2 regions of the Enterococcus durans genome follow, and region 1 is predicted to be linked to the other one. Evidence: riboswitches for the same ligand, from Rfam matches in the RefSeq annotation. Region 1 holds a riboswitch; the other holds the start of a gene.
What was found. Region 1 has a riboswitch for preQ1 ahead of CJZ72_RS02995 (QueT transporter family protein). Riboswitches for the same ligand answer to the same signal wherever they lie in the genome.
Positions count from the first base shown of each region.

Region 2: another riboswitch for preQ1. It lies ahead of CJZ72_RS01235 (nucleoside hydrolase); the one in region 1 lies ahead of CJZ72_RS02995 (QueT transporter family protein).

Region 1 covers NZ_CP022930.1:609,388-621,397, forward strand. The annotation lists gene CJZ72_RS02965 (IS110 family RNA-guided transposase) at 1-701, opposite strand, end outside; gene CJZ72_RS02970 (alpha/beta fold hydrolase) at 1,164-2,045, opposite strand; gene nusG (transcription termination/antitermination protein NusG) at 2,161-2,706, opposite strand; gene secE (preprotein translocase subunit SecE) at 2,807-2,977, opposite strand; gene rpmG (50S ribosomal protein L33) at 2,996-3,148, opposite strand; gene cbpA (cyclic di-AMP binding protein CbpA) at 3,308-3,949, shown strand; gene CJZ72_RS02995 (QueT transporter family protein) at 4,189-4,692, opposite strand; PreQ1 riboswitch class I at 4,707-4,753, opposite strand; gene CJZ72_RS03000 (diacylglycerol/lipid kinase family protein) at 5,326-6,303, shown strand; partial or broken gene CJZ72_RS14370 (ISL3 family transposase) at 6,500-6,664, shown strand; gene CJZ72_RS03005 (hypothetical protein) at 6,735-7,205, opposite strand; gene CJZ72_RS03010 (streptococcin A-M57) at 7,208-7,786, opposite strand; gene CJZ72_RS03020 (IS256-like element ISEfm2 family transposase) at 8,041-9,219, shown strand; gene recD2 (SF1B family DNA helicase RecD2) at 9,488-12,010, opposite strand, start outside.
Region 2 covers NZ_CP022930.1:246,730-258,739, reverse strand. The annotation lists gene tpiA (triose-phosphate isomerase) at 1-380, shown strand, start outside; gene eno (phosphopyruvate hydratase) at 496-1,794, shown strand; gene CJZ72_RS01255 (GNAT family N-acetyltransferase) at 2,097-2,612, shown strand; gene CJZ72_RS01250 (alpha/beta hydrolase) at 2,764-3,771, shown strand; gene CJZ72_RS01245 (DUF2000 family protein) at 4,108-4,515, shown strand; gene CJZ72_RS01240 (ECF transporter S component) at 4,870-5,454, opposite strand; gene CJZ72_RS01235 (nucleoside hydrolase) at 5,460-6,434, opposite strand; PreQ1 riboswitch class I at 6,458-6,502, opposite strand; gene CJZ72_RS01230 (alpha/beta hydrolase) at 6,733-7,701, shown strand; gene CJZ72_RS01225 (GNAT family N-acetyltransferase) at 7,800-8,072, shown strand; gene secG (preprotein translocase subunit SecG) at 8,280-8,516, shown strand; gene CJZ72_RS01215 (alpha/beta hydrolase) at 8,918-9,670, shown strand; gene rnr (ribonuclease R) at 9,667-12,010, shown strand, end outside.

The sequences.
Region 1 (12,010 bases):
ATACTTTGTCCAGATTCAGCTGGATAAGAATTTTGCGCAAGTGAAAGTAAGGTTTGTGCTTTAGCCAAGGCTTTTTGATCGGAGATTTTTTTATCCGTATTTTTCTTTAACACATTTTTTACCTTAGTTTGGCTTAAGTGTGCCAAGTAATCAGGGTGGGGGAAAAGTTCGACAAGATTCAAGGCGAGTTTTGATAACCTGTTCGTGAAAAGTGTTTCCAATTCTGGGAAAGTCAATTGTAAAGCGGTATGCAGGTTCATTCTCGTGCGTTTAATGTCCCTTTCAATTTGTTGATAAAAGCGTGCAAAATCGCGTGTTTGTTTATAGACTTCTGTTTGAGATTGTTTTTGTTTCCGCAAAAATTGACCGTGTGTTTGTGCCAGTCGATGGGCATCTCGTTTATCCGTTTTGACTGAACGTAAGTCAATATTCAGTTGTCTTTTCGCTTCTAAAGGGTTTAATAAACAATAGGCGAAATGATTCTTTTGACAAAAAGTTTCAATGACTCTTGAATAAACCCCCGTTGCTTCAAAAACGATTTGTGGTCGTTCTGGAAGAGCATAAATTTCTTGAAGAAGTGCATTGAAATGTGTTTTATCGTGAAGAATTTCTTGTTCAAAAAGACAAGTATTTTCATGATAAATAACGACATAACTTTTTCCCATTGAGACATCTAAAGCAAGTACATACATAATTTTCATCTCCTAAGAAGTGTTGAAAGATTCTTCACTGCTTCATTTCGTTCCTAATTTCCTTTACACGGGCTCGAAGCCCCAACATACTTAAACCAGGTTTTAAAATGACAGTGAAGAAGACCATTTTTTGTTTGGGACTCGTAGTCCAAGAAAGTGTGGTCGGTCTTTCTTTCACAACCAACTATACGCTTAAAAGAGCGTTAGAGGGTAATTTCATCCGTCGATGAATTTACCCTCTAATCTTAGTATGTTTTTTAGTACAAACTCATCATATTACTCTTACTAAAAGTAAGCAAACATTTATACTCGGTCTGAGTTTAAAATAAAAAAGTGTCACTCACAAGGAGGTCGAGACAAAAGTGTTTCTTACTTTGGTCCCACGCTCGCTTCACTTGAGTTACACTCTTTTAAACAAAAGAATCCAGTTAAATAGCAAGTAGTAGTACTTTTTTCGAAAGCTAGTCGATTCTATTCATTCAGGTTCCAAACAAATTGTTGGACCAGTCGATCCACTTCCTGGTTTTCATGAAGCATACTGTGTGCAGCATTTTCTCCTTCGACGACCTTTTCCTCAACTGGATTTCCATTTTGCTTGAGTAAAGCATACACCGCCAAGGCACTACTCAATGGAACAGTCCCATCACTAGCATCCGTTTCACTCAATTGTCCACCAACTAGCAAGAATTGGGTAGTTGCAGGAACGTTGTCTATCAGTTGTTGGTAATCTTGGTACCGACTAGTTGTCACAGCTGGGCCATTTTTCAGCATATCATTTAAGCTTTGGGTACTGTTTTCTTCAAATTCATTAAATGGCGCCCCTAATGCAACAAACTTTTGGACTTGTGGTAACGATTGATCTTGACCATAAGTAGCAAGATAACGCAGACCGCTGACTCCTCCCATCGAGTGACCAACGATATTTACTTTATCGATGCCATAGGTAGATTGTAGATATGTTAGACACGCTTTGATCCATTCAGTTTGATTCCATTCATTGTTTTTATTATCCGCAAATAATACTTGGACGATCGGATTGTCCGCTTTCTTTGTTAATTCTCCATCAGCCTGTACTTGACCATTGACATCAACCGTCAATGTCAACTCTTTTTGTGCGCTATCTTCTAATCGCTGGATCATTCCTTTAAAGGAGTTGACGGTTCCACTATAGCCATGGAGAAACAGCGTAGGTGTAGTCGTTTTTTCAATTTTTTCTTCTGTTGTTTGTGTTGTTTCTGCCTTCTTTGTTCCAGTGGTTGGCTCATTGGTTGCTTTAGACTGACAGCCAGCAAACAAAACCATCCCTAATCCAATCAAAAAACTGGTCATTATAAATTTACGCCATTTTGTCATGATCTGTCCTCCTACTAATGAATAACAAAAAAAGACGAAAAGAGTTGAGTAACAATCTTTCCGTCTTACTTGTTGCTCCGGCGATATGCTTTTTTTAAACACTTCCAGCAACGTATTAATCGATTTTGTCTACTTGATCAAAATCAAGTTCTGTACTTGTTTCACGACCAAACATATCGATATTCACTTTTAATTTTTCTTTTTCTTCATCTACTTCTGTTACTTGACCTTCTAGTCCAGCAAAAGCACCTTCGATGATCTTGACTACTTCGCCTACTTCGATTTCTAAATCATTTTGGCGTAAGCTCATACCGATTGAACGCAAGATATGGTTCACTTCTTCTGGCAATAATGGCGCTGGTTTGCTTCCTGCACCATGAGAACCAACAAATCCAGTTACACCCGGTGTATTACGAACGACATACCAAGAAGCATCCGACATGATCATTTCTACTAATACATAACCTGGGAATGTTTTATGAACGATTTCTTTTTCTTTACCGTTCTTTACTTCTGTTTCAGTTTCTTCTGGAACAACTACACGGAAAATAAAGTCAGCCATTTTCATACTTTGCGCACGAGATTCGATGTTTGCTTTTACTTTGTTTTCATATCCTGAGTATGTATGCAATACATACCAATTTTTTTCAAAAGATTCCATTAAGGGCTCCTCATTTCATTGTAAAATAAAAAAACCCCAGTTGCCCGAAGTTTTTCCTTCAACCTGATTATAGCACTATTTTGCGATTTTTACTAGCGCCTTATTTTAATAAGAATGCAAATAAACTTTGGATTGCTGTATCCATAACGAAAAACATCACACCAAAAATAATCGACGTTTCGATAACTACCAATGTATCTTTACGTAATTGCTTACGAGATGGCCATGTTACTTGTTTCATTTCTGCTTTGACACTTTTTAGAAACTTCATCCTTTATCCTCCTGTGTTCTATTTTGTTTCTTTATGTAATGTGTATTGATTACAATATTTACAAAATTTATTGATCTCCAAACGTTCGCCGCTTTTTCCTTCACTGATTGATTTTGTGTAGTTTCTAGAACCGCAAACGGAACAAGCTAATGCTGCTTTTTTCTTTGCCATTCGTTGTCCCCCCTTACTGAAAATCAAAATTATACACTTTTACAGTATCATGGAAAAGTTTTTCTGTCAATTCGCATTTAAACGGTCTATTGTTTTGCAATTAATTATGATATGATTAATTTGAAGTGAAGTAAAAATGAGATATATGGAGGTAAAATTATGCTATTAAAAACACTTGTATATAAGAAAAAAGATTTAACAACTGTTACTGAGACCAGCACTTTAGAAGAAGCATTAGAGATTTTAGAAAGTTCTGGCTATCGTTGCGTGCCGATCTTAGATGCTTCTGGAAATATTTTCCGTGGAAATATTTATAAGATGCACATCTATCGCCATAAAGCTAACGGCGGGGATATGACACTACCAGTTACACATCTATTGAAGAATGCCACAAAATTCATCTATTTAGACACATCTTTCTTTAAAGTATTTTTCACGATCAAAGAGCTACCTTATATCGCCGTACTTGATAATGAAAATCACTTCTATGGAATTTTGACACATAGTACCTTGTTGACTATGCTCTCACAATCATGGAGTGTCGAACAAGGTAGCTACGTGTTAACGATTGCGTCTACTGGTAAACAAGGCGATTTAGCAACGATCTCAAAAATCATCTCTAAATACAGCAGTATTGCCAGCTGTATTACACTTGATATCGAAAAGGATGAATTCATCCGTCGTACACTGATCACTTTGCCTGCTGACACAGACGAAAAAGTATGTGAAACGATTGTTAACCAACTTGAAAAGAAAAACTATAAAGTAATCGAGATCGAAAATCTACAACACGCAGAATAAGCTTCGATAAACAGATAATTAGCCAAACAGAACTAGAGAGTGGGACAAAAGTAAGAAACACTTTTGTCCCACTCTTTAAAAACGAATAAACGGTGGGAGCAGAAGCAACTCCTTCGGAAATAAGCCGAAATTAACAAAAATTTGAAAAGCAATTTTCGTTAATTTCTTCTTATTTCTCGGAGTTAAACACTTCTGTCCCAACCTCTATCTTTATATAAACTATTTTCAACTCGCTCTTCCTATACGCGATTTTTAAAATCTAATGCTCGGTCTAAATAATACATCAATGGTGCTGACACAGCCATGATGATACACTCGCTTGCTGCTAATGTGCCATAAGTCGTCCAAAAGGCCTTGCCGCCTGTTGGTACTAACATGTACGCAATCAATCCCATGCTGATCGTAAAGAAGAGCGTATTCAGTGCTAAACGTACTTTTACATTTTTGATTTTATTTTGCAAAATTGCTGTTAAACCTAAAGAAATCAATGTTTGTCCGCCACCGAAAATAACATCTAGTATTCCAAAGCCAAAGAATGCGTTATAGATGATGACTCCTCCTAGTACACCCCAGAGTAATTTCCGATTAAAAACCACTAAATGATTCAAACTTTCAGAGATTCGAAATTGGATTGGTCCAGATGATACTGGTGCAACTAAAATCGTTAACGCTAAATATAAAGCCATGATGATCCCATTCACTACGACGACCATTAATTGTTTTTGTTCCTGTGTCTTTTGCATAATATAATCCCTCATTTCTCCTAGTTTTTTTAACGCGGGATGGTTGATGAACCGCGGTTATCTTAAACAAATAATCATTATAACAGACAATCTATAGATTTAAAACCATAGAATTCTTTGAATTGAAATAGTATCTAAAGAGTGAATGTAAACGTTTGCCAAAACAAAGAAATTATGCTATAAAATAGGTGTAAGAGGCATAAGGATTCCCAGTAGCGCAGACGAAGCAGGTTCTGCAAGAAAAGAATTGTTGTGTATCTAAAAAAGAAAAAAGGAAGTGGGAGTTTGAATAACCTCTTACCTGAACAAGATCTAGCAAGCAGCTGAAGAACTAAGTGGACATATCGAACCTTAGATTTCTTCTCCGTTTCAAACGAACGGATCGAGCGCTTGCTAGATTTTTTTATTTTTTTGAAATCTGTTCTTTTTCATTTCTGCACTCCTCTGCTATAATAACCAAGAATAAAAACATATGGTTTGTTTTTTCTCTTTTTAAAATAAATTTTGATATTCAACAATGAATATTTCAGTCGCTAACCATTGGAGCGTTAAGCGAAAAATTGAGAAGTTCTCTGATTTTATGATTGAGTCTATAGCCAGCTCAACTTCTGAAATGTTTCGCAGGAGGCAAAAATGAAGTTTCATTATTATTTATTAATCAACCAAGCGGCTGGAAGCGGCTCTGGTAAAAAGGTAGCGGACAAGATCATCCCGCTATTTGCTGAAAAGAATCTGACCTATTCTGTTTATTATAGTAAGTGGAAAGGCCATGATGCCCAAATCGCTGAGGAATTAGCAGAAGATACGCTGAAAGAATGGACTGAAGAAACCCGTGAGCAAGAAGCTCCTTTTCCTCTACTTGTAATTGTCGGCGGTGATGGAACACTGCACCAAGTATTGAATACTTTTTACCAACTGAAAGTTAATTTTCCTGTTGCATATATCCCTGCCGGTTCTGGTAATGATTTTGCTAGAGGTATCGGATTATCAAGGAATGCTGTAAAAGCATTAGAAAATGTGCTTGCTGCAACTGAACCTCAGGAAATCAATCTATTAAGCTATGAAGAAAAAATCAGCGATAGACAAGGAGTTGTCGTAAATAATTTTGGGATTGGTTTGGATGCGGCAATCGTGCATGCGACAAATCATTCGAATGCGAAAACTCAATTGAACAAGTATAAATTAGGATCGCTTTCTTATATTTTTTCGATCTTGCGTGTTTTCTTTGTTCAAAAAGGATTCCCTATTTTAGTAGAAACTAGTGGAAAACAGGTCAGTTTTGAAAAAGCTTTTTTATGTACAGCAACGAATCACCCATACTTTGGAGGCGGTGTAGCCATCGCTCCCACCGCTGATATTGCCAAACCAACGATTGATTTTGTTGTCGTGGAGCGGATCAATCTATTCAAGATTTTGTGGATCGCTCTTTTACTGACACAAAAAAAGCAACTCAATTCTAAAAATTTTCACCACTTTACCACTAGTAAATTGCGTATTGTTTCGACTACATCACAATATGGTCAAGAAGATGGTGAAGACACTGAAAAGCAACCGTTCGATTTACAGTTGTCCACAAAAAAGCAACTATTTTGGTGTAATTTAACGCTTTGATAGGCATATAGTTATAAGAGCAAAGAGCGTGGGATAATAGTCTTTCTTAAAAAGAAAAGGTTCTATAATATTTTGTGTTGGTGGAAATCGAAATCGATTTTCTACCAACACTTTTTCTTTGTTTCAATCCAAAAAAAGACTCACATTTGGTAAAATTTAGTCGACAAAAACATTACCCTACCAAAGGAGTCTCTCTATGGATAATCATATTAGAAAATTACTCGGATTAACAGATGAACATTCATTTTTTTGATGAAAAATGGATGACTCGCCTTCCCATTGCGAACACTGCGAATTGGTTCTCATTATCCGCAACGATTCATATACGACACGCACAGAACACGCCGCATGTCGGACTAAGTTTTATCCAAATTTGTCTCCACCAACACAATTTGACGAAGAGCCACTATTTTCAGGGTGATTACTATTAGCTACTTGGTATTGTTCTCTGTCACTAAGTCAAAAAAATTATTGGCTTTTAGATTAAAAAAATTAATTGTCGAAAAATCATAGCCAGTCACCTTAGCCACTTGTAAATAATACTTTTTTTCTGTTTCGATCGTTAAAAGATAGCCTAAATCAAATCCTAAAACCTCCCAATCTTTCACCTCAAAGTTTACAATGCTAGATTTAGGTATACGAATAATATTCTCATCGTAGTTTTCTTCTTTTATGTCAACAGGTGATAACCCGCTTCCTATTTTCTTGATTATTAACTCTTCTTCAGTCGCAATAACCAAAACTATTTTAGTGACGATTATCTTTACTGTTGGGTGAAGAGGTAATACTACTAAAAACGGATGTGCATATTCATAACAACTAAAATAATTACCTTTAGGCGTAAGCCCTAAATGCCTCATAAAATTTTCCGCTTTTTGTTCCAGAACAATATCCGTATACATTTTTAATTCCCCCAACAATAAATTGCATTGATAGCTATACCAGCTACGATTGTAGCAACATTAAATTTCAAAAGTTGTGAAGAGCTCAAAGTTTTCTTAGCTTTTTCAAGCAAAATATCTACAGCTTTATCATAGTCCTTTGACGCAAGAGCATTAATCAAGATTTGCATCGCATTTTCTCCTTGCAACGCATCCCAAACGCCCTTTTCAAGGGGTAACGTACTTATAACAATACAAGCAATATATTTTATAAAATTACGAGTCATACTAGGAATCACGTAATTATCAAAAACAAATTTCCCAGCTAATCCTTCTTCACCTGGAAGTTCTGATTTTGCTTTTATCGCTACAAAATCAGTTGGGATATACTGTTTTGTCGTTGGATCAATATGGCCTGCTTCTTCCAAATAAAATTTTAATTCTTCTACAGCTTGCTTTTTTTGTTCTTCAAGCCTTGTTTCTTCATTCACATTTTCATCTGCATAAATAGCTGATCCAGTACTAATAAAAATTCCCAAAATCATTAGCAATGTCATTCCCAAACAAAAAAATTTAGACTCTTTTAAAACTTTTAACTCCATATATCCTCTCCTTGTTCTATCAATTTTTAATGCTAAATATCAATACAAAAAATACTTACTAACTTGCTATCCTAATTTGTCTTTTATAATTAATCAAATTAGTTATATAAAAAAGTAAGCGTTTTTTTAAAATATTATAGAGAATTTTATCAGCAAAAAAGAGAGTGTAAAATATTTTGTGTAAATAGAAAAAAGGAAGTCCCTTCTGTAGAATAGAGTTACCACAACACATTCACAGAAAAGAGGACTTCCATATGAACGATTTTACTACAGAAATTCTAAAGACTCTAGCGAACAAAGGCGATTTGAATGAATTATTCCGTGTCCATTTGGAAAAAGCTGTCAATACGCTTCTCAAAACGGAGTTAACGGCTTTCCTCGATTACGAAAAGTACGATCGCATTGGTTTTAACACGGGTAATTCTCGTAACGGCTCCTATGACCGTACGGTCAAGACCGAGTACGGGGAACTTCATCTCCAGATTCCGCGCGACCGCAACGGCGAGTTCAAGCAACAGACTGTTCCTGCTTATAGACGGACGAATGATACCTTAGAGGAGACCGTCATTCACCTCTTCCGAAAAGGTATTACCATGTCGGAAATCGCAGACTTGATTGAGAAAATGTATGGGCATCACTACACGCCCCAAACCATGTCCAACATGACTAAAGTGCTGACTGAAGAAGTAAATGCATTTAAAGTTAGAACTCTAAATGATAAGTATGTCGCTATTTTCATGGATGCTACTTATATTCCTTTAAAACGGCAAACCGTCTCCAAAGAAGCAATCTATATTGCCATTGGTATACGAGAAGACGGCACTAAAGAAGTACTAAGTTATGCGATTGCTCCGACTGAATCGACCTACGTTTGGAATGAGTTGTTAGAGGACATTTACTCCAGAGGGGTTCATGATGTCTTACTGTTTATTACCGATGGCTTAAAAGGCATGAAAGATACGATTCACCAGATTTATCCTAAAGCTAAATACCAACATTGCTGTGTTCACGTTTCCCGTAATATTGCTCATAAAGTACGTGTCAAAGATCGAAAAGAAATCTGTGATGATTTTAAGGCTGTTTATCAAGCTAGCTCAAAGGAAGAGGCAAATACCTTTTTAGGGAGTATGATTGAGAAGTGGCAGAAAACTTATCCTAAAGTGACGCAGTCACTGATAAAAAATCAAGATTTATTGACTTTTTATGAGTTTCCGCCTGGTATCCGCCGAAGCATTTACTCAACTAATTTAATCGAATCTTTCAATAAACAAATCAAGAAATACAGCCGCAGAAAAGAGCAGTTTCAAAATGAAGAATCACTAGAGCGTTTCCTAGTATCCATCTTTGATACATACAATCAAAAATTCTTAAATAGAAGCCATAAAGGCTTCCAACAAGTGACGGATACATTAGCTTCAATGTTTACTGAGTAACCCATTATTTTGCAGAAGGACGAGTTATTTACACAAAATTATTGACGCTCCCGCAAAAAAAGCAGCATATCATAAAAAGACGATTTTTAGTCTTAAATTGACACTTTGTCTTTAAAAATGAAAAATATCAATAATGCACCTTTCATAAACAGCATTGAGAAAAGATACTCTTTATAGTATTGATTATGTATTATGAGTGAACCTTAAATCAAAAAAGCGGGACAAAAATCAGAAAAAACCTGATTTTTGTCCCACTCGCTTTCTATTTTTAAGGTTTTACGTTTTCCATACCAATCATTGGATCAATCAGTTGTTTTTCAATTGCTTCTGTTGTCAGAATATACGTCTGAGGTAATCGAGTCGCTTCTGTTTCCTTTTCTTCATCTTTCATCTGCTCTTTTGTTTCTTCAACCGATGAGAATAGATTAACATTACGTTCCTTTTCCTGGACAGACTCTTCTTGTTCGTTGTGCTCATTTTTTTCAGTTGGTGTCTTGGCTGTTTCACCCACGCTAGTGTATGAACCATCCTCAAACGGATCACTTCCACTCAATGAATCCTCGTAAGCTACTAGCTTCGTTCGTGTAGCGATCGTCATCTGCTCGTTTTCTTCAATTCTTTTTTTCAAGGTTGTCTTTCGGCTCGCTGATTCATTCTTCACACATGTAGCATAAGCGTGTTCTTCCCCTAAAAGTATCAGCAATTCTTTACTTCGAGTGACTGCAGTATAAAGCAAGTTTCTCTGGAGCATACGCTGATATTGGTGAACCATAGGCAAAATGACCATTTTGAATTCACTACCTTGTGATTTATGGATCGAGCAACAATAAGAGAGCGTGATCTTATTCCACTCATTCCGTTTATATGTGACTTCATTGGCATCAAATTGAATCACCAATTCATCAATCTTATCTTCAGAATCTTTTGCCAACACAATTCCCGTGATTTCTCCCATATCGCCATTAAACACATTTAATTCCGGCGTATTTACTAACTGGAGGACTTTATCTCCGATCCGATAGACTGTATCGTTCCAATGAACTTCTTTGCGTCCATCCCTTCCCGGATTAAAGATATTTTGCATCATCTTATTCAGCGCATCGATTCCTGCTGGACCACGATACATTGGAGCTAATACTTGGATATCTTGTGCAGTAAATCCTTTGTTTTTCGCTTTTTCCACGATCTTCGCAATCAACGGTTCAATCGTATATGCATCACTTCTGAAAAAGGATCGATCCCTCTGATTCTTTGTAAAATCAGCTGGCAATTGTCCTTCTTTGATTTCATGAGCAAGTGGAATAATACTTGAGCCATCTCCTTGACGATAGATCTGATTCAATTCCATTTTAGGAATCTGATCGATTTCCAACAAATCATGCAGAACCTGACCAGGACCTACAGAGGGTAATTGATCTTTATCCCCAACTAAAATAACTTGCATATTTGTAGGAATAGCTTTAAATAAAGTGTTCGCTAACCATGTATCGACCATCGACATTTCATCGATGATCAATAAACCACCCTCCAGCTCCTTCGTACTGACTGTTGGTGATTTTTCACGTCCATTCAATCCAAGCAATCGGTGGATCGTGCTTGCCGGAAGTCCGGTCGTTTCATTCATTCGCTTTGCTGCCCGACCAGTTGGCGCTGCCAACAATATCGGAAAAATTTCCTGTGTATATTTCGTGGGATCTAATTCCAACCCATTCAATTCTGCAAACAAATTGACGATTCCATTGATAACTGTCGTTTTCCCTGTACCAGGTCCTCCAGTTAAAATGAATAATGGCGAACGGACTGCTTCTGAAATGGCCTTCTCTTGGGACTCTCCATATTGGATACCAAAAACTTTTTCGATACGACGAATATTTTTTTTCACTTCTTTTTCTGGATACTTGATTTCTTTTTTTCGACTAAGCAACCGTTGAATCGAATTACCGATCCCCCATTCAGAGAAAAACAAACTGTTCTCATAGAGATTGGTTCCTTCTTGTTGGATCTTTCCCTCTTCGACAAGTTGGATGATCACTGTTGCCACTTGATCTGGTTGAATTTCAATCGGTCGGCTTGTTTCCAAAATCCTGATGGTTTGGCTAAGAAGCATCTCAGCAGGAACATATGTATCGCCAGTTTGAACCGCATGCTGAAAAATTTGGTGTAAGATTGCTGCTCGGATACGTCTTGGAGAATCGGCGGCGATCCCTAGTTGCTCTGCCAAGTTATCTGCACGTTTAAAGCCGATTCCTTCAATATCTTCAACCAGTTGATACGGATTTTCTTGAATGATATCTAGTGCTTCATTTTTATAAGTTTGGTAGATACTAAACGCAAGCTGACTACCAAAACCATAGCGGTTCAGCCCCATGATCACTTGATCCATTCCATGATTCAAGCGAATCGTTTCCGCGATCATTTCTCTTTTCGGCTTAGTCAAACCAGAAATCTGTTTTAGCACTGAAGGATCAGCAATGATTTTTTCAATCGCTTCTTCACCCAATAACTCAACGATTTTTTCTGCTGTTTTCTTTCCGATACCCGGAAATTTCTCACTAGACAAATAACCAACAATACCGTTGGCTGTAGTAGGCTTTTCTTGCTCATACCGCTCAACTTTTAGCTGTCTACCATATTTAGGATGGTCTACTAATTCACCGTAGAACCGATACAACTCATTTTCTTGGACATCTCCAAAGCTTCCTGTCACAACGATTTCTTTTTCACGATAATCAGCAGTTGTTTCAGTGACCCGAACCAGTAAGACTTTATAAAAATTACTAGGATTTTGATA
Region 2 (12,010 bases), 360 kb from region 1:
GCTGTGGTGAATCTTTAGAAACTTATGAAGCTGGAAAAACAGCTGAATGGATCGAAGGACAAATCACTGCTGGACTTGAAGGGTTAACAGACGGCCAAGTAAGCAACATGGTTATCGCTTACGAACCAATCTGGGCTATCGGTACAGGTAAATCAGCTGATGCACAAATCGCTGATGAAATCTGTGGTGTTGTTCGCCAAACAGTTGAAAAATTATACGGCAAAGAAGTTTCTGATGCAGTACGTATCCAATACGGTGGTTCTGTTAAACCAGAAAACATTGCTGAATATATGGCAAAAGAAAATGTTGATGGTGCATTAGTTGGTGGCGCAAGCTTACAAGCTGATTCATTCTTAGCATTATTAGACGCTGTAAAATAATTTGTGAAAATTTGCAAAAAATGCAAGAAATGTTTGCACTAATGCAAGAAATTAACTAAAATCGTATATGAGGGTAATCCCTTAGGAAAAAACAAACTCAAAGGAGAGACAAAACATGTCAATTATTACTGATGTTTACGCTCGCGAGATCTTAGACTCACGCGGAAACCCAACAATCGAAGTAGAAGTATACACAGAAAGCGGAGCTTTTGGCCGCGGAATGGTTCCTTCAGGTGCTTCAACTGGTGAATACGAAGCAGTTGAATTACGTGATGGAGACAAAGCTCGTTATGGCGGTAAAGGTGTAACTAAAGCTGTTGACAACGTAAACAACATCATTGCTGAAGCAATCATTGGCTACGATGTACGTGACCAAATGGCAATCGATAAAGCTATGATCGCTTTAGACGGCACTCCTAACAAAGGTAAATTAGGTGCGAACGCTATTTTAGGCGTATCTATCGCTGTTGCTCGTGCAGCTGCTGACTACCTAGAAGTACCTTTATACCACTACCTAGGCGGATTCAACACAAAAGTATTACCAACTCCAATGATGAACATCATCAACGGCGGATCACACGCAGACAACTCAATCGACTTCCAAGAATTCATGATCATGCCTGTTGGCGCTCCAACATTCAAAGAAGCTTTACGTATGGGTGCTGAAGTATTCCACGCATTAGCATCAATCCTAAAAGCACGCGGTTTAGCTACTTCTGTTGGTGACGAAGGTGGATTTGCTCCTAACCTTGGTTCAAACGAAGAAGGTTTCGAAGTAATCATCGAAGCAATCGAAAAAGCTGGCTATGTACCTGGTAAAGACGTTGTTCTTGCTATGGATGCTGCTTCTTCAGAATTCTACGACAAAGAAAAAGGTGTTTACGTATTAGCTGATTCAGGCGAAGGCGAAAAAACAACTGACGAAATGATCAAATTCTACGAAGAATTAGTTGCTAAATATCCAATCATCTCAATCGAAGACGGCTTAGACGAAAACGACTGGGACGGATTCAAGAAATTAACTGACGTATTAGGCGACAAAGTTCAATTAGTTGGTGACGACTTGTTCGTAACAAACACTCAAAAATTAGCTGAAGGTATCGAAAAAGGAATTGCTAACTCAATCCTTATCAAAGTTAACCAAATCGGTACTTTGACAGAAACTTTCGAAGCTATCGAAATGGCTAAAGAAGCTGGCTACACTGCAGTTGTATCTCACCGTTCTGGTGAAACAGAAGATTCAACAATCTCTGATATCGCTGTTGCAACAAACGCTGGCCAAATCAAAACTGGTTCTCTTTCACGTACTGACCGTATTGCTAAATACAATCAATTACTACGTATCGAAGACCAACTTGGTGAAGTTGCAGAATACAAAGGTTTGAAATCTTTCTACAACTTAAAAAATAAATAATTTTAAATCGGAAAATAAGTACAACTGATTTTCAATCGATACCATCGACTGATTCAGTGACTTACTTCTCCCTTATGAGATTATTCTAAAATACCTTTCTCTTATCATTAAAGATAGGAGGAGGGTATTTTTTTATCCAACAGAGCAGTAAAAGAACACTGAAAATCAACTTGGCGAACGTTTTAAAAAGGAAAGTCTATCCATAATATAGGAATGATTTGTTTCTTAAACTTTACCAATGTATGATTAAAGAAACGGGCCTAAGATCAAGAAATTGTTAATCAAATTTTTGGAGGAAATCAATGAAAACAAAAAGACTTTCAATAAGAAAATTTACTGAGGAGGATTGGCAGGATCTATTTGACTATTTATCCAAAGAAGAGGTTGTTGAATTTGAACCTTATGATGTGCTTAGTATCGAGGAGTGTAAAAAAGAAGCTATTCGACGTTCTCAAGATGATTCTTTTTGGGCAGTATGTGTAGCAGAAACAAACAAATTGATTGGGAACATCTATTTAGCAAGTCAGGAGTTTGACACTTGGGAATTAGGATATGTCTTCAATCCAGAATTTCAAGGGAAAGGTTACGCAACAGAAGCAGCACTGGCTTTGATAGAGCATGCATTCAAAGAAAAACACGCTCATCGGATCTTCGCAAGGTGTAATCCTTTAAATGTTTCTTCGTGGCAATTACTTGAGCGTCTAGGTTTGCGAAGAGAAGGACATCTACGTCAAAATATTTGGTTCAAGAAAGATGGGCAAGGAAAGCCGATTTGGGTAGATACATTTGAGTATGCCATTTTGGCTTCTGAATATTAACTCGTAAAACTTGAAGAGGATGAATCACTTGATAAAAGGCTCGACAAATCAGCAAGTGGCTATTGATAAAGTAGCAGGCAGATTTACAAATTGACTGTTTCTTGCTAAGATATTAAAGGCAAAAAAAGTAAAAATGTAATGGGGAAAATGAATGAGAGCTAAGATTTTTAAAGGATTAAAATGGTTGGGGATCGCGCTGATCAGCATAGTGTTAGTGATCGTAATAGCCTTCCAAGTTTCGCCAAGACCAGGGGCCTTTGTGATTGCTCATTTGTTCAACGATACAACAGCGATCACGAATAAAAAAGAGTATGATCACGCAAAAGCATCGACTAAATTGAGTGCGGACAAAGTCTATCAATCTAAACATAAACAGAACAATTATGATATCTACTATCCTAAAAATAGTGATAAAGCTGTTCCAGTGTTGATTTGGGTACATGGCGGCGGATATGTAAGTGGAGATAAAGCGGGTGTAAAAGAGTTTGCGACAAAAGTAGCAGCAGATACTCATGTAGCAGTAGTGAGTATGAATTATGAACCAGCACCGGCTTCTCAATATCCGAATCAAGTAACGCAAGTCGATGAGTTAGTCCAACAATTGAAGAAAGACAAAGATAAACGGTTGGATCTTTCTAATGTTCTCTTTGGCGGGGACAGTGCAGGCGCTCAGATTGCGTTACAATACGTAACGATCCAAACAAATGAAGAGTATGCTAAAGAAATGAATATAAAACAAAGTATGGCGCCAGAAACAATCAAAGGGACCATTTCTTATTGTGGGCCTGTGGATCTACAACAAACGGCTAAACAACAATCTGATAATCGATTTATGCGCTTTTTCGTTAAAACTGTTGCATGGTCTTTATTAGGACAAAAAGATTGGAAAACGGATGACCGTTTATTCCAAGCTAGTTTAGTTGATCACGTCACAAAAAATTTCCCACCAACTTTTATTACCGATGGAAATGCGTATTCTTTCCAAGAACAAGGGATAGCGTTGGAAAACAAATTGAAAGAACTACAGGTACCAGTTGAAGGTTTGTTTTATAAAGATGAGAAAAAAGAAATCAGTCATGAATACCAATTTGATTATTCTCTACCAGAATCAAAAGAATGTTATGAACAGACTGTGACCTTTATTAACGGATTGTTTTGATGTTAGGCTGCTTTTTTCTTTAGCTTGAGATGCAACACACTTGGCAATATGCTCTTTTGATAAGAAGGATCATCACCAGAAATGAACATGATTTTTGGTGATGATCCTTTTGCATGGAAAGAGGCACACCATAGGTAGAATAATGATTTTTTCGATAAGTATCGAAAGAAAAACACCCTCTATTTTTTGCTTATATGTTTTTACGTATAGTAAGCGGTTGAGTCTTAAATAAGCCTTTCAGTCGGTCAGAAACTAAGTTATACTGATTGCGCATATTGGGGCATTCTTACTTGGGTAAACGATGACAAGGATGTTTAAAAATTGGGGGAGATAACTATGCAAAGAAATGCAATCATATTAGAAAAAAACTTAACAGCCGGAGAAGTTGGCAATGTAGCTGGCATTTTGATGGGACAAATAGCGCAAATCAATCCAGAGGTCTATTTAGATTCAGAAGTGACGGATGCAGATGGTGTTCGTCATGCCGCGATCCGTTATAGCACAGTCGTATTAAAAGCTGGATCAGGGCAAATCGCTAATTTAGCAAAATCACTGAAAGAAAGTGAAACGATATCTAGTTGTGTGTTCACCGCAACAGGGCAGTCCTTAAATAATCAATTTGAGGTCTACCAAGAACAGATCCAAAAAAGTGATTTAGAAAATTTGAAGCCAGTTGGAATTGTCGTTTCTGGTCCAGATGAAGAGGTTAGAGCTGTAACAAAAAAATTCAGCCTACTGAAATAAGCGTTTCTTGTATTATGTATGGTTGACCAGCTTGGATTATTGAACAAAAAATGAGTATGGGACAAATCTAAAAATCAGTTTTGCCACAGACTCTCAAATAAACGGCGGGAGCAGAAGCAACTCCTTCGGAAATAAGCCGAAGGAGTTGCTTCTGCTCCCAGTCGCTTTTTTTTTTCAATTTCTCAAACCTAAACGACTTTTATCTTGACCTCATTTTTCTATTGAGAGGTCACAGCTTCTTTTGTGATGATCAAACATGAAATGCCTAAATTTATTACACTTTGGTATTAAGTCAGATGTTCAAGAGTTGGCATACCCAACGAATCGTTCAGTAGCATAGTGAAATGAACAGGATCACTGCTGATTTTCTTTTAGCTGACTGCCGATTCTTCCTCGTTTTCCTAAAGCAACGACTACGAATGCCACGAGGATTAAAGAGAGCAGTCGATCAAGATAATCTGTTCCAGCTTGAACAAGGATCGTGCTCATCGTTAGATCCATTCCTAGACCATGCAGCAATTGGACGATCATACTGGAACCAGAGGATGTGATGCCACCGAATAGCTTTACTGTGATGAGGGACGAAAGGATCGTTCCTGGTAAAGACAACACAAATGCCCAAAAAATCAGAGTGAAACGATTTTTCTTTTGGTATAATCGCTGATAAAAAATGATTCCTGCTAGCAGCCCAGTGATCATTTGGACAGGCGAATAATACAATGAAAAGATATCAGTAGTAAAACCGCTCAATACACCGCTAGTTATACCTGTCAGTACACCAAACACAGGTCCAAGCAAAGCACCAGCGAAGATCGTACCGATAGAATCTAGATAAATCGGCAAGCGCAGCCATAAAGCAATTGTTCCACCAATATAATTTAGTCCAATACATAAAGCGATAATCGTGATTGTTCTTGTTGTTATTCTTTTATTCAACATTTTTTTCATCCCATCTTTAATCTTTCCAGATCTTTTTTAATCGTTTCTTCTTGTGCATTTAAAAGAACGGTCAAAAACTTCCGAAAAAATAGATGAGAATCTACTTCAGTCATGATGATACTATTAGCAGGTTTTTGCCAAAAATCAAATCGATCAACTAAAGTTTGTCCTCGACTGATACCTTGTGTTTCAACGGCTGTGTAACTGGCAAAACCTTGACATAGCTGTTCATCGATAAAATAAGCAACAGCTAAAGGATCGTTGATCACACAACCAAGAATTCGTTCTTGCTGCCAATGAAAATCAAAGTAAAAGCGAGTGATGTCTTTTAAAAACTTGCCTTCAGTTGGATTCATTTGACAGCAGTATTCAAGTATCGTAGGGGTAAAGACGATTTCCCTAGTGACATCTAACCCCACCATTTCAATGGTTTTCCCAAGCTTCTCAAAAACAACTGCAGCCGCTTCAGGATCGCACCAGTAATTATACTCTGCAACAGGAGAACAGTTTCCATGACTTTTGTATGTGCCACCCATTGAAACGAAACGTTCTAAGTGATTGCCGATGCGAGGATTTTTGATAAGGGCACTGGCAATGTTCGTCAATGGTCCAAGTGCGATGATCGATGTGTCCCTTTCTTCAGAAAAGTAGCGAACAAGAAAGTCAACGGCATTTATCTGTTCTGCTTGTTTTTCATGGACCGGTGGGAAATTTGTTTCACCTAAGCCGTCCATCCCGTGAGTATCTTGGGCGCTGATAAATGGTTGTTTCATCGGTTTAGCCATTCCTTGATAAACAGGGATGTCTAATCGTCCACATCGGTTTAAGCACGTAAAAACATTTTGCGTACCTAACTCGACAGGAACATTTCCACAGACAGTGGTAATGGCGACTACCTCGATTTCAGATGATTTGACCGCATATAACAGAGCCAAAAGATCATCTATTCCAGGGTCGCAATCAATGATTACTTTACGCATTATTTCCAATCTCCTTTCTTTAGAGATCCTTAGTTTTTTATTCTGGGAAGTTTCCGAACCAGTCCAAGGAAAATCCTTGATTCCAATGCACGAACCTAGTATACTGGCTTTTAAATAAATTGTAAACGTTATTTAATATTAAGAAACAGGTATGAGCACTGAGATAAAATTATTTTTCTGCAGATCGAAGGGGAAACCTTGAGCAGTTTTTTTAGAAAATGTTACAATAAAGAAGAATAGAATCATCGATATTAGGGTAGAAAGTACGATTAAAAACGATAGAAAGTGGGGAAGATAAGTGATTGTATTTTATTTGATAGTGGGCATCCTAATTTTAGGCACAGTCATTTATCAAGTTCTTTCTTATTATTATGCAAACAAACTTATCAAGTCTGGTTTACAACGAGGCTATGAATGGTATGAGAGTACCGGACATCAATTAATGGATCCTTCCGCATTGACGACGGTTGAAAGGCAGCGACAACTAGCTGAATCGCAAGCAGAGGACTTTTGGACAAGCGGGAAAGAAATAGAAGTCAAAAGTCAAGATGGTCTCAAATTGATTGGCCGAAGCTTTCACTGCCAACCGAATAGTCACAAGTGGGTGATTTGTGTACATGATTACCGTAGTGATGGAAAGAAAGATATGTCTTATATCGGGAAAAAATATGCCGAAAATGGATTCAATGTGCTGATACCAGATCTAAGAGCGCATGGAAAAAGCGAGGGAGAAATCATCGGGATGGGTTGGCTCGACCGGCTCGACTTGATCGTGTGGATCAATTATGTGTTGAATCAAGATCCGTCTGCAAAAATTATTTTACATGGTGGATCCATGGGCGCTTCTGCTATCATGATGGCAAGTGGAGAAAAACTCCCTTCTGCAGTCCGAGGATTTATCTTGGATAGCGGTTTTGTTTCTGTTTACGCAGAATTTCGCTATATGTTGAGCAAATTGACTGCTTTTCCAAAAAAATCCATCATGCGTCATGCAGATCGCTGTGCAAAAAAGTATGCGGGTTATTCATTAAAACAAGCTTCGGCTACCCGTCAGTTAGGCAGTAACCATCTTCCAGTACTGATCGTCCATGGAGAAAATGACCATTTCGTTCCAACAGAAGCGGCTTATACTATCCAGAATGCTACAGCTGGTGATAAAGCACTGCTTTTAGTGCCAGAAGCGCAACATCTAGAAGCAGCGGTAAAAGCCCCTGAGACATATTGGACGGTGGTCTTCTCGTTTATCGAACAACGGATTCGTCTATAATGGAAAAGCAGTTCGAGTATAAATAATTGTCTGTAGGAAAGTAGACTGTTAAAATCAAGATGAACAAAATAAGTGGTCGATACAAGGAGTGTTGTGAAATGGAAATCAAAGAAGAAAAAAGCCGTTTGGTATTGCTGAATGCTGAAGAAGAAATAGGCGAAATGACATGGTCAGATGCTGGACCAGACATTATGATCATTGATCATACATTTGTTGACCCAGCTTATCGCGGACAAAAACTAGCGGAAAAATTAGTATCTACAGGCGTAGAAATCGCCAGAAGAGATGGGAAAAAAGTGATTCCGTTATGCCCTTACGCTAAAAAAGAATTTGAAAGAAAACCAGAATATCAGGACGTTTTACGAAAATAACCTTTGCTTTCTTAACGAAGAGTTGCCAGGATCACTAGATGGTTTTGGCAACTCTTTTTTTGTTGATGAGTGTGGAACAAAAGTAAGAAACACTTTTGTCCCAGCCTCGTCTCTCTTGAATGGTTTTAGATAAAGTAGGGAGTTGTAGGTATTTTTCTAATATGATAGAATGAGAGAGATGATATCTTTTAGAAAGGAGGCTGCCATATGTATAATCTAATTTTAGGAATCGTGATCGTTTTATCTATTGTAATGGTGATCGCTATTATGATGCAGCCGAGCAAACAAAATAGTGCAGCGAGCGCATTTACAGGTGGCGCTGATCAATTGTTCGGAAAACAAAAAGCACGTGGCTTTGAAGCTGTGATGCAACGCTCGACAGCGGTAATGGGTGCGATTTGGATGATCTTATTATTTGTACTTGTCTTTTTATCTTCGAAATAAGCGAAGAGGACAGCTACTTGTTTCAACCTGAATCATAGTTTTTATATGCACACAGGATGGATCAGCAGTCTGTTTATTGCTTAAGTATAGGTAGAAGTTTAACAAGAGGCTGGGACAGAAGTGTTTAACTCCGAGAAATAAGAAGAAATTCACGAAAATTGCTTTTCAAATTTTTGTGAATTTTGGCTTATTTCCGAAGGAGTTGCTTCTGCTCCCACCGTTTATTCGTTTTTAAAGCATGAGACAAAAGTGTTTCTTACTTTTGTCCCACGCTCAATGATGAATGAACCAGAAAAGAGCAGCGGCGGATGTCACGGCTCTTTTTTTCTTTTTTAGAAAAGCTGTTTTACGAGAAGGGTTCATGGAAACTATGGTAAAATGAAGAGAACGAGGTGAACCAAATGAAAAGTCTACCAAAACCCTTATATGGGAAGCATGGAAAACGTGCCGTGCTTTTATTACATGCGTATTCTGGGAGTCCGAATGATGTACGAATGCTTTGCCGTTTTTTGGAAAAATCTGAGTATACAGTCTATGCTCCTTTATTTGAAGGACATGGAACACTGGACCCTGAAGATATTTTATCTCAAAAAGCGGAGAACTGGTGGAAGGACACACAAAAAGCGATTCAGTTTTTAAAATCAGAAGGCTTTTCTCAAATCGCCGCATTTGGCTTATCAATGGGAGGGATTTTTGCTGTTCGTGCATTGGCAGATGAGTCTTTGATCGGGGGAGGATTTTTCTGTTCGCCGATTTCTCCTGTGGAAAATCACGTACCAGAAAATTTTGAGAAATACGTTCGGCAAGTATTGAAATTTGCTGGACAGTCAGATGAAGCAATCGAAGCTGCAACAGCAGGTTTTAGACCAATGATACGCAGACAATTAGAAGAAATCCAAAATCAGGCAACAATTACAGAAGGAAAACTTTCTGAGATCCAATCGCCTATTTTTATGGCACAAGCGGGGCAAGATGAAATGATCGACCCCTATGGTGTGTTTGAGACCGCTAAAAAGATGGCTGAAAAAAGAGTGACACTTCAATGGTATCCCAACAGTAAACATGTGATTACTGTAGGTGATTCAAGAAGGATACTCGAAAAAGATGTGTTGGATTTCTTAGAAAATCTACCTTGGAATGAGGAATCAATATGACCAAAGAAACGTTGAAAGAAAAAATTATTTTCTTTATTGAAAGCAGTCGCAAAAAAAGCTTTTCAATGGAAGAAATTGCCCAAGGACTAGGGCTGGAAAAAAGTGAAGATTTCAAATTACTTGTACAAACGATCGCTCAGATGGAAAGAGAGCAAACAGTTGTCTTTACCAAAAAAGGAAAAGTGAAATTACCATTGCAGCCTATTTTAGTAGAAGGTACCTTTCGGGCAAATGAACGGGGGTTCGGTTTTGTGACGATCGATCCCGAAGAAGACGACATTTATATCCCTAAAGAGGCAACGGGTTATGCGATGGATGGGGATACAGTAGCAATCGATATCATCAAAACCGCAGATACAGCGATGGATCGTGGAGCTGAAGGAAAAGTAGTCGAGATCCGCAAAAGAGCCACTACACAACTTGCCGGAGAATTCGTTGCTTATCCCGAAGAAGAAATCAAAGAAACAGATCTATATGGTGTAGTTATCCCTAAAGATAAAAAAATGAATCAATTCAAAATCTACGCTGCCGCAGAAGGAATCCGTCCTGTTGATGGTAGTATCGTAATGGTCGAATTGACCCATTATCCAGAAAAAAACTATGCCACAAGTTTAGAAGGAATCATCAAACAAGTCATCGGGCATAAAAATGATCCAGGTATGGACATCTTATCCATTGTGGTCTCTAATGGTATTCCTACGCAATTTCCTGATGATGTCTTAACAGAAGCTGACCATGTACCAGATGAGATCAGCGAGAAGGATCTCATCGGTCGTAAAGACTTGAGAGATCAGTTGATCGTGACGATCGATGGAGAAGATGCCAAAGACCTGGATGATGCAGTTACTGTAAAAAAACGGGCAAATGGCAATTATTTTCTTGGTGTCCATATTGCAGATGTGTCGTATTATGTGACACAAGGCAGCCAATTGGACCGTGAGGCCTACGAACGAGGAACAAGTGTCTACTTGACCGATCGAGTGATCCCAATGATCCCTCAGCGACTCTCAAATGGTATCTGTTCCTTGAACCCCCATGTTCCAAGATTGACGATGAGTTGTGAGATGGAGATCGATCCGACTGGAAAGGTGATTTCTCATGAGATTTTTCCTAGTGTGATCCAAACTACTGAACGTATGACCTATACAGCTGTCAACCAAATCTTAGAGGAGCAAGATGAAGCGGTCATGGAACGCTATGAACAACTCGTACCGATGTTCCAAGAAATGAAAGAGCTGCATGATATTCTTGAAGAGATGCGGATCCGTCGTGGTGCGATCTCCTTTGAAGACCGTGAAGCAAAAATACTAGTAGACCCAGATGGCCATCCAATGGATATCCAATTGCGCAGCCGAGGAGTAGGGGAACGATTGATCGAGTCCTTTATGTTGGCAGCAAATGAAACTGTCGCAGAACACTTCTATAAGCAGCATTTTCCATTCATTTATCGGATCCATGAACAACCGAAAGAAGAAAAAATGCAACGGTTCTTTGATTTTGCTTCGGCTTTAGGAATCGTCGTTCAAGGAACAAAAGGTTCGATTACACCGAAAGATTTACAAAAAGTCATCGAGCATGTAGAAGATAGACCAGAATCTGCAGTGATCAATACGATGCTATTGAGAAGCATGCAACAAGCACGTTACTCAGAAGACAATTTTGGACACTATGGGTTAGCAGCAGAATACTATACCCACTTTACTTCGCCAATCAGACGATATCCCGATCTGATCGTCCATCGGTTGATCCGTTCGTACGGACAAGATGCTAGTGATACAAACAAAACATATTGGGAAGGCGAGTTACCTGAGATCGCAGACCACAGTTCGAAAATGGAACGTCGCGCGGTAGAAGCGGAACGTGAAGTCGATTCAATGAAGAAAGCTGAATTCATGATGGATAAAGTCGGAGAAGAATTCGACGGCATCATCAGTTCGGTTGTCAAGTTTGGCTTATTTATCGAATTGCCGAATACGGTAGAAGGATTGATCCATATCAATGAATTGAAACAGGATTATTTCCACTTCATCGAAAATCACTTAGCTTTAGTTGGGGAACGAACTGGGTTGACTTTCAAAATTGGTCAGAAAGTTCGTGTCAAAGTCACGAAAGCTGATCCAGATGAACGAGCAGTTGATTTTGAACTCGTATCTGCGGAAGAAGTAGCATCCCTTGAACGACCTAAAACTCAGCGAAAAGGTAGACCCGTGAGCCGACAAAATAGAAATAGCGAACGTTCGGATAAAAAAGGGAAAAAGAATCCGCGCACGAACGATCGTAAAAATGCGAAATCAACCACAGGTAAAAAAGGGAAAAAACCTTTTTATAAAGGAATCAAAA